3 regions of the Marinomonas sp. ABL3_031 genome follow, and region 1 is predicted to be linked to each of the others. Evidence: predicted binding sites of a transcription regulator. Region 1 holds the regulator's gene; each other region holds the start of a gene.
The links. Region 1 encodes PhoB, which activates phosphate uptake and scavenging genes when phosphate is short. Its sites were predicted from a motif close to TGTCATANNNNTGTCANA; they were not measured.
Positions count from the first base shown of each region.

Region 2: a site for PhoB is predicted at 1,564-1,581, ahead of ACXAH2_RS07875 (esterase-like activity of phytase family protein). Genes of this name have one in related genera too.
Region 3: a site for PhoB is predicted at 1,720-1,737, ahead of ACXAH2_RS00345 (bifunctional 2',3'-cyclic-nucleotide 2'-phosphodiesterase/3'-nucleotidase). Genes of this name have one in related genera too.

Region 1 is NZ_JBSWYU010000010.1:68,302-71,586, forward strand. Features, by position in the region: gene phoR (phosphate regulon sensor histidine kinase PhoR) at 1-1,206, opposite strand, end outside; gene phoB (phosphate regulon transcriptional regulator PhoB) at 1,203-1,898, opposite strand; gene ubiA (4-hydroxybenzoate octaprenyltransferase) at 1,983-2,837, opposite strand; gene ACXAH2_RS12050 (chorismate--pyruvate lyase family protein) at 2,834-3,285, opposite strand, start outside.
Region 2 is NZ_JBSWYU010000005.1:122,807-126,091, reverse strand. Features, by position in the region: gene ACXAH2_RS07875 (esterase-like activity of phytase family protein) at 83-1,498, opposite strand; gene ACXAH2_RS07870 (isocitrate lyase) at 1,633-3,213, opposite strand; gene ACXAH2_RS07865 (malate synthase G) at 3,285-3,285, opposite strand, start outside.
Region 3 is NZ_JBSWYU010000001.1:61,831-65,115, forward strand. Features, by position in the region: gene mltA (murein transglycosylase A) at 1-139, opposite strand, end outside; gene ACXAH2_RS00335 (DNA-J related domain-containing protein) at 262-852, opposite strand; gene ACXAH2_RS00340 (zinc metallopeptidase) at 958-1,635, shown strand; gene ACXAH2_RS00345 (bifunctional 2',3'-cyclic-nucleotide 2'-phosphodiesterase/3'-nucleotidase) at 1,818-3,285, shown strand, end outside.

The sequences.
Region 1 (3,285 bases):
ATGATGCAATAACACGTGCTTCACAATCGCCAGTCCTAAGCCTGTGCCCCCGGTTTTTGAGCCACGACCTTTATCAACCCGGAAAAAACGTTCGGTTAGACGTGGAATATGCCTTGGGTCGATTCCTAAGCCCTGATCTTTTACAGAAAAGATGCCATTGAGTTCACTCGATTCCCATTTTATTTCAATTTCGCCGCCGTCAGGCGAGTATTTCACGGCATTTACAATCAGGTTTGAAAAAGCACTGTACAACTCTTTATAGGAACCATAAATACGTGCATCGTTAGCAATTTGGGTTGTCAGTTTGTGCTGTGCTGACAAAATGGGGGTTGTGGTTTTGACAATAGAATCGATAATCTCGGCTACTTTATGCCACTGATTTTCTTCTCGTTTGTCATCGCTTTCTAGACGCGATAAAAGCAGCAAGTCTTCGATCAGTTGTTCCATGCGTTCGGATTGTTCTGCCATATTTACTATGCCTTTCTGCATACTTTTGGGCAGTGTATCCTTAAACATATCTAGGGTTTCAACATAGCCTTTTATTACCGTCAGAGGGGTTTTGAGTTCGTGTGAAGCGTTGGCAACAAAGTCTTTACGCATCTGCTCTAACAAATGTAGACGGGTGATATCACGAATAAAAATAAGGTGATCGTTTTTGTCGTAAAGGGTGGTTTGGATTTCCAAGTATACGCCATCTTTTGCGGGGGATTTGATTATCAGGGGTTCGCCGAAACGTTTTTGCGTAAAGTATCGGAAAAACTCAGGACTGCGCACTATGTTGGTAATAACTTGGCCGCGGTCAACCGGTCGCATCAGGCCTAAAAAATGCGCCGCTGAGTTATTCCACCATTCTAAATTTCCCTGATTGTCAGCCATAATGACGCCTTCTTTCAAGGCGCTGGTGGAGCTCTCAATACGGGTTAAAGCTTGGCGCATACGACGTTTGGATTTGCGTTGTTTCTTTTGTAAACGATATACGGCATCAAACACTTCGCCCCAAATACCGTTAGATTCTGGTGGCGCGGCACGACCAGAATGACGTAACCAGTTATGGAACTGATAGAGTTGGTACATTTGCCAGTATAAAGTGCCCAATGTATAGAGCAGCAAAACACCTAAAAAATGGCCTAATATATATCCGATTACAGCGCAGGCAATAAAGCCTGCTAGCCAAGAAATAATGGTGTTTTGCCAGATGGTTTTCATGCCGACCTTTTTGCTGAAAAGCGGTAGCCAGTGCCCCGCACGGTTTGAATCAAGAAATCATGGCTATTGCCAATGGCTTTTCGCAAACGACGTATGTGTACATCGACTGTGCGCTCCTCTACATAGACATTACCACCCCAGACTTGATCCAATAATTGTGCTCTTGAATAAGCGCGTTCTTGATGCGTCATTAAGAACTTCAGCAAACGATATTCTGTCGGCCCCATGTCCAATGGACGGGCTCCAATAGTGACTCGTTGACTGATTGGGTCAAGTGTTAGACCTTCTACTTCAATGGGTTCATCAATGCCCTGTGGCGTAGCACGACGTAAAACTGCTTTTAGTCGAGCAACCAATTCACGAGGTGAAAAAGGTTTGGTAATGTAATCGTCCGCTCCCACTTCTAAACCTTGAATTTTATTGTCTTCTTCACTTTTTGCTGTCAGCATGATGACAGGTATTTCCGCTGTCGTGCTGTCTTTTTTGAGACGTCGTGTCAATTCAATGCCACTGCCGCCAGGCATCATCCAGTCAACCAAAATCAAATCGGGTCTATGATCCACTATGATTTCATGGGCTTGCTGAATGTTTTCTGCTTCCATGTACTCGTATCCTGCCATTTCTAAGGCAATGGCAATCATTTCGCGTATGGAAGACTCATCATCAATAATTAGTACTTTCTTACCGGTCACAGGATTCACCCTCATCTCAGGAACGGTTTAATTAAAGCGATCAATTATGACAATTTAGTTAAAGTGTCATATGTTTGCCACATTTTACACAAAATAGCTGGTTACTATGCCGATAAAGACGCAAACACCAATACGGTTGTTGTCTAGGAAAGAGTGAAAACAGGCTTGTCTTTGCCTGTCTTTTGCCTGCTGATATTGCTTGTAAAACAACCAAATACATATCAATAATGCGACGAAATATGGCCAACCCAGTGTCGCGAAGAAGCCCACCCATGTCAAAAGAGAAAGCGTTAAAGCTTGTAAACAAAGAATCACCAAAAGATCATACTGACCAAATAAGATGGCGGTGGATTTGATGCCGACTTTTAAATCATCAGGACGATCCGTCATAGCGTAATAGGTGTCATATGCAATCGTCCAAAGGCAATTTGCTAAGAATAGCATCCACAAGAGAGGGTCGTTTAAATGGCCACCTTGAGCGCTATAGGCCATGGGAATAGCCCAAGAAAAGGCCAGTCCTAAGAAGAGTTGAGGCAGATGAGTATAGCGCTTCATGAATGGATAGAGAGCCGCTAACCCCAAGCCAACAAAGGACAAAAGTATGGTTTGTTTATCGGTAAGCAGCACCAGAATAAAGCTGGCTAAGGCCAATACAATGAATAAAATCAACGCTTCATTGGCGCTAACACGGCCCGATGGTATAGGACGGTTTTTGGTTCGCTCTACATGGCCATCCACTTTTCGATCCGCATAATCATTAATCACACAGCCAGCCGAACGCATGCTAAAAACGCCCATTATGAAAATAATCACAATCGACCAATCTGGTTGTCCGTCCGCCGCTAGCCAAATGGCCCACAAGGTTGGCCACAATAATAATAAGGAGCCGATGGGACGATTGAAGCGAGTTAACTCGGCGTAGTCTTTAAGCTTGTTCATAATAATCCAAATGGCGATTTGAAATCAGAGATTGTGTCAAAGAAGGCTTCGTTAACCAAGATACCAGTACCATATTGATGAAAAACAGAACGTCTTGCCCAAACACTACCAGTTTGATCTGGGAACATGTTGGCAGGTAACTCAGCTATTTCAATCGGACTGCGCTGTAACGTCCTGTGTTGGAATAAATAACCACCAAGAGGTTTGTTCTTGAGATGAGGTACTTGTCGCCAATGACCGACCAGCGAGCGAGCAGGAATAATAGAGCGCGCATAAATCACCGTCACGCCATTCAGCTTTAATAACACGCTGCGCACACGAACAGCGGCTCTAGGGCCAAGTTTGAGCTTACGTCTTTCTCTTAAGCTTGTGGTTCCCCAGCCATCTTCGATGACCTCAACACTCAGTTTGGTAATACTGCGCAACTTACTGGTCAGGGACTGCTTGG
Region 2 (3,285 bases), on a different contig from region 1:
ATAAAAAAAGAGCGCACTGAGCGCCCTTTTTTCATCTTCTGAATGATAAAAATGACAGAATCAATCATTCAAAACACGCCGCTTATCTTGGCAGTAAGTCTGCTTCAATAATGTACAAATGATTCACATCAACTCGATCTTCATCCAGACGCTTTTGTTCTAATTGACCTTTTGTTGACCAAGTCGCAAAGTCGTCATCATTCAATACACCAAGATGATGATCATCAATGACCCATAACCCTTCCATCTTGTCGTGAGGATAAGCCACTTCATCGACCATATCGACGACCAGAGATTTGCTCACAGGCTTAATGCCGTATTCAGCCAAAGCTTGCCAGCCTTTTTGCTGAGCAAATTGTTCCAAGGTTAAGCCTTCTATCAACAAGCCATAATGTTCATCGCGCTGCATGCTATTCGATAATTCAACGCTGGAAAGTGGCGTACCTGAAGACAAATCAATTCGATATACCTGCTTTTGTGCATTGGGATTGGCTTTCTTCGGACCACCAAATAAAAAACTGCCGTCACGTTCAATGACTAAAAATTGTGATGCATTCAAGGCCGCAATTTCTGAGTTCGAATTTTCATTTTTATTCTGACGATACAAATATTGCTCGGTTTTTCCTGTTGCCAAATCAAGCGTCACAATACGAGTTAAATTGCCCTTTTGCGCAGCCTTATCAGGATTTCGCATGGTGGACTGCAAAATCCCTACGAGAATTTGCTCATCTGGTGTGATGGCTAATCCTTCCATCCCCCGGTTCGCACGACGATGCTGGAACACAGCTGGCAAAGAGTAAGTAGTGCGAGAGTCTTGTAAAAACGGATTGATTCTTTCTATCTCAACACCCTCAGCATCAAAGTGCACTATGTGTGGGCCGTATTCATCGCTAACCCAAAAACTGCCGTCTGTTAAAGCAACGAGACCTTCCCCATCCAAACCATAATCGTCTAATTTGATTGGATTCGTTTGCACATCATAGGGTTTAGTATCGTCCATTAGTACAGGCTGACCATTAGAGTGATATGGCGTTTCTCCCGTTCCGCCCAGTGCGGAAGTATTCGGCAAGCCAGAAATAAGACTGCCATCCGGACGTTTTAGTAAAATACTTTTTAGCAGCTTAATTTGCCCATCACCTTTTACTTCAAACAAACCAATTCGAGGTGTGTAATCTGCTACAGGAAAGGCTTTTCCCTTACCATAGTCACCAGTGTAATTCGCGTTTGGGCCACGATCTGTCAGTGCGTAAAACTGATTGGCATTCTCGGGGTGAGCCGTCATGGCTGAGCCAAAACCGCCATTACGTATTTCAAATGTCTGTCCTGATTTACCATCAATAAGATCATCACGAAGAAGAGTATAAGGTAAGTCACTGCCTTGTTTGGGAAAGCCATCAACAAATTGAGTAGCACCTTTTCCTGATGATGAAGCCTGACTTGCGCAACCATTCAACACAATCACCGACACCACACCAACTAACCAAGTTCTACTTATCATTACAGCCTATCCCCTTTGTTTGAAATGAAATACCTAACCAGCCTAAAAAATAGCCATGACGCTTTGATGACGTTTACAAGACAACAAAAAGCCCAGCGGGGGAACACGCTGAGCTTTTTGTCTCTCCCTAGTGGTTAGATGGCTGCAAATTGATTCATGGTGTTGTCTTTACCAGAGGCTTTCAGCGCGTTGTCGCCTGAGAAGTACTCTTTATGATCATCACCAATATTCGATCCAGACATGTCTTGGTGTTTCACACAAGCTAGACCTTGACGAATCTCCTTGCGTTGTACTTCTTTTACGTAGCCCAACATACCCTGCTCACCAAAGTAATCTTTTGCCAGATTATCCGTCGACAAAGCCGCTGTATGGTAAGTAGGCAAGGTAATCAAGTGATGGAAAATCCCTGCTTGCGCTGCCGCATCACGCTGGAAGCTACGAATACGTTCGTCAGCTTCATCAGACAAGGTTGTACCATCGTACTCTTGTGACATCAGACGATCACGATCATATCCACTGGTGTCTTTCCCTGCTGCTTGCCAAGCATCGAATACTTGCTGACGGAAGTTTAACGTCCAGTTAAAGGATGGACTGTTGTTGTACACCAACTTGGCATTTGGTACCACGTCACGAATACGGTTTACCAGCTCAGCAATCTGACCAATGTGTGGTTTCTCCGTTTCGATCCAAAGAAGATCCGCACCGTGCTGCAAGGAGGTAATGCAATCCAATACCACTCGATCCGCTCCAGTGTTCGGCTTAAAGCGCACTAGACCATTCGCCAAACGAGTTGGCTTAATGCATTTGTCACCTTGCTTCAACAACATATCGCCAGATTGCATTTGCTCTAAAGAAGTCACTTCTTCACCATCAATAAAGGCACTGTATTGCTCCGCCAAGTCGCCAGGCGTTTGTGACACAGGAATTTTCTGAGTCAGACCGGCACCCAATGAGTCAGTACGCGCCACAATCACACCATCATCTACGCCCAGTTCAAGGAAGGCGTAACGCACCGCATTGATCTTGGCGAGAAAATCTTCGTGAGGCACGGTGACTTTACCGTCTTGGTGACCACATTGTTTTGCATCCGATACTTGGTTTTCAATCTGAATACAGCAGGCCCCCGCTTCAATCATTTTCTTCGCCAACAAATACGTCGCTTCTTCATTACCGAAACCCGCATCAATGTCGGCAATGATTGGCACCACATGAGTTTCAAAATTATCGATGTTTTCTTGAGCAGCTTGTTCACGCACTTGATCACCAGCGGCTCTGGCGTCATCCAGCTCTTTAAACAAGTGTTGCAACTCACGGGCATCCGCTTGCTTCAAGAAGGTGTAAAGCTCTTCAATCAAAGCCGGCACTGACGTTTTTTCATGCATAGACTGATCAGGCAGCGGACCAAACTCGGAGCGCATAGCGGCCACCATCCAACCAGAAAGGTACAGGTAACGAGTGCGTGTTGTGCCAAAGTGCTTCTTAATGGAAATCATTTTTTGCTGACCAATGAAACCGTGCCAGCAGCCCAAAGACTGGGTGTAGTTAGCCGCATCTTGATCGTAACGCGCCATGTCTTCACGCATTACTTTGGCTGTGTATTTGGCAATATCAACACCTGTGTGAAAACGGTTTTGCAGTTGCATACGCGCAACGTATTCCGCATTCATGCCGCCCCAAGTGGCTTGTTGACCAATAAGTTGATTCGCTTGTTGCATTTTATTTTTATAAGTTATCATAGTATTTCTCGCTCTTTATGGTGTTAAATTGAATTATGTATTCGTGACATT
Region 3 (3,285 bases), on a different contig from region 1:
TGGTATCTCGGCCATTGTTTTCAAAATCATTAGAGTGATCGATTTCGTTAAAACTGCAAGCGGCGATAAGGGTGATACAGGCAAGACAAACAGGACGTATTACGAGACGAGAGCGGTGTAAAAAGCACGATATAGACATAACATTCAACTTATCATTCGGTGTTAGATGTAGGTCATTCAAAACATAGCGCGAATGACAGCGTTGTTTTATCTTGAATTTTTATGTCTACAAAAGCAATGTTTTAGGGGGCTTTTTACACTTTATGACTGGGCTTGCAGCATCAATTGTTCATACGCTTCTCGAAGACTGATGAAGGTTTCTTGATCACCGCCTCGGTCTGGATGGTATTGTTGAGCAAGTTTACGATATTGTTGTTTAATGCTGTTTTTACTAGGATTGTCTTCTGCTAGCTTCAGGGTTTTGAGTGCCATGCGGCGATCGCCGGAGTGAAAGATGCCCTTATAAAAACTATTGAGTAAACGCGCGACATCTGTTTCGTCAGTTTTTTCGTATTCACTCCAGTCTAGGTAATAAGCGGCAAGTTTGGCTTCGGCGCTATTGTTGATATCGGTATTTTCAGAAGTGGTTGTCTTTCGGGCACTGAGAAGGCGGATGCGTGTTGCTTCTATATTGAGCATCAGATTGTCTTCTTGCCATAGCTGGCTTTGCAATTGATACAAGGCATTCATGATTAAGAAATGCTGACGAAACAATTGTAGATTTGTATCATCTGCTAATTGGCTGAATTCAGGGAACTGACCCTGCAAAGATTTGAGAATATCAAACTCTTTTAGGCCATGAGGTCGCGCCTTCAGCATAGTAAGAATGGGGGCAATTAGCGGGTTTTTCATAATGGTCTCGCGTGTTGCTCGTTATTGGAAGTGTATGCTACGTGAGACAAAAGCGCCAAACCATTTGTGACACGTTGACAGTTTGCAGAGAATAAAGGCATAGGTATGTTGTGGGTTTTACTGATTATATTCGCTTTAATCTTGATCTTTGGCCCCAATATTTGGGTCAAGTATACCTTGAAGCGTTATGCGCAAGAGCGCAGTGACATTCCAGGCACTGGTGGGCAGCTTGCTGAGCATTTAGTAAAGCGTTTTGAGTTGGATCAGGTAGCTGTTGAAACCACCCAGGAAGGCAGTGATCATTTTGATTTTAAGCAACATGCGGTTCGTCTAAGCCCAAGTGTCCTCAATGGCCGTTCATTGACGGCAGTGGCGGTGGCGGCTCATGAAGTGGGTCACGCCATTGCTCATGAAAAGAAACAGCCTATTTCCCACTTGAGTTCCCGTTACCTGCCGCTGGCGCACGGTTTAAATCGTATTGCGGGTGCTTTGTTACTTGGTTGGCCGGTGATTTCCATTTTGTTGCATTTACCTTATGCCGTGCCTTTGCATGCGGCTGTGGTTGGTCTATCAGGTGTATTGGCGGTGTTTGTCCATCTGGCCATGTTGCCAGAAGAGTGGGATGCCAGTTTTAAAAAGGCCTTGCCTATCCTGGCGGAAGGAAATTATGTGCAGGCTGATGACCTGCCCAAGGTAAAACGCATTCTCACCGCTTGCGCCATGACTTACGTGGCGGCCGCTTTAATGCGTATCCTTTTTGTGTGGCGTTGGTTTCGGCGTTAATCTTGCGTGATACCACTTTGTGTAGACATCACTCCTGCTTTTAAGGTTAGCTAACAGAGCCATGAGTTTGTGATGCTTTCCCCTTGTCATAAAAAACTCATGAATTCATCACCTTTTCGTTTTATGATCAAAAAACTGACTATTTGGTAAGTATTGAATTTTTTCTTTGATGGAGTATTAACATGACGTTTGACCTATCTAAGAAGGTGGCTTTTCTGGCTTCTTCCTTAGCCTTTGCTTCCTTAGCGCAGGCTTCTACGATTGATTTACGCGTAATGGAAACCACGGATATTCATATGAATTTAGTGGATTACGATTACTACAGTGATAAACAAAGTGATGCAGTCGGTTTATCCCGTGTGGCTACTCTCATTAAAGCGGCGCGTGCCGAAGTGACGAATTCGGTTTTGGTCGATAATGGAGATTTGCTTCAGGGCACGCCATTGGGGGATTACCTCGCTAAAGGTCGTGTCTTGCGTTTTGGTGAAACACACCCAGCTTTTAAAGCCATGAACTTGTTGGATTACGATGTGGGTAACATAGGTAACCATGAGTTTAACTATGGCTTAGATTTCTTAATGAAGAGCTTGAGTGGTGCCAATTTTCCATACATTAGTGCCAACGTTTACGCAGATGATGGTGATGATGACGCGAGCAATGATCAGCCTTATTTCCAACCTTATTTGATTAAGCAAAAAACCTTAATGGATTCGGATGGCAAATCGCAAACAGTAAACATCGGCTACATAGGGTTTGTGCCGCCACAGATCATGACGTGGGACAAAGACAATCTTACCAACAAGGTCATTGCCAAAGACATTGTTGAGACAGCGAAAAAATACGTTCCAACAATGAAAGCTCAAGGCGCGGATGTCATCATCGCCATTCCGCACAGTGGCATGATGAATTCACCTTATCTGAAAGGGGAAGAACATGCGTCTTATCATTTGGCCAAAGTGGATGGTATTGATGCTATTTTATTTGGTCATTCCCATCGTGTGTTCCCGGGGGATAAAACCATTGCTCAATTTGACGGCGTAGACAATGAAAAAGGCACGGTTTATGGCAAGCCTGCGACCATGCCAGGTTTCTGGGGATCTCATTTAGGTGTGGTGGATTTAGTGCTAGAACCTGCAGGAGACGGTTGGAAAGTGGCCGATGGTAAAGCCGAAGTTCGCGCTATTTCTCGTCGTGAAGGTCGTAAGATTATTCCATTGGTGGAAGCCGATGTTGCCATTAATGATGCAGTAGAAACGGAACATGAAGGAACGTTAGCTTATATGCGCCGTAAAGTGGGTGAGTCTACCTCAGACATCAACAGCTTCTTTGCCTTGGTGCAAGACGATCCTTCTATTCAAATCGTGAATAACGCACAGCTTTGGTATGTAGAAAATATCGTTCGCGGTACCTCTTATGAAGGTTTGCCTATTTTATCTGCAGCCGCCCCTTTTAAAGCTGGCGGTCGTGGCGGTCCAGAATATTATACAGACGTACCAAAAGGTGACATTGCGTTGAAAAACGTGAGTGACTTATACATCTATCCAAATGATTTGAAGGTGGTGAAATTGACTGGTGCACAAGTGGTTGAATGGCTTGAACGCGCTGCAGGGCAATTTAATCAAATTGATGCCAAATCCAATACAGCGCAAG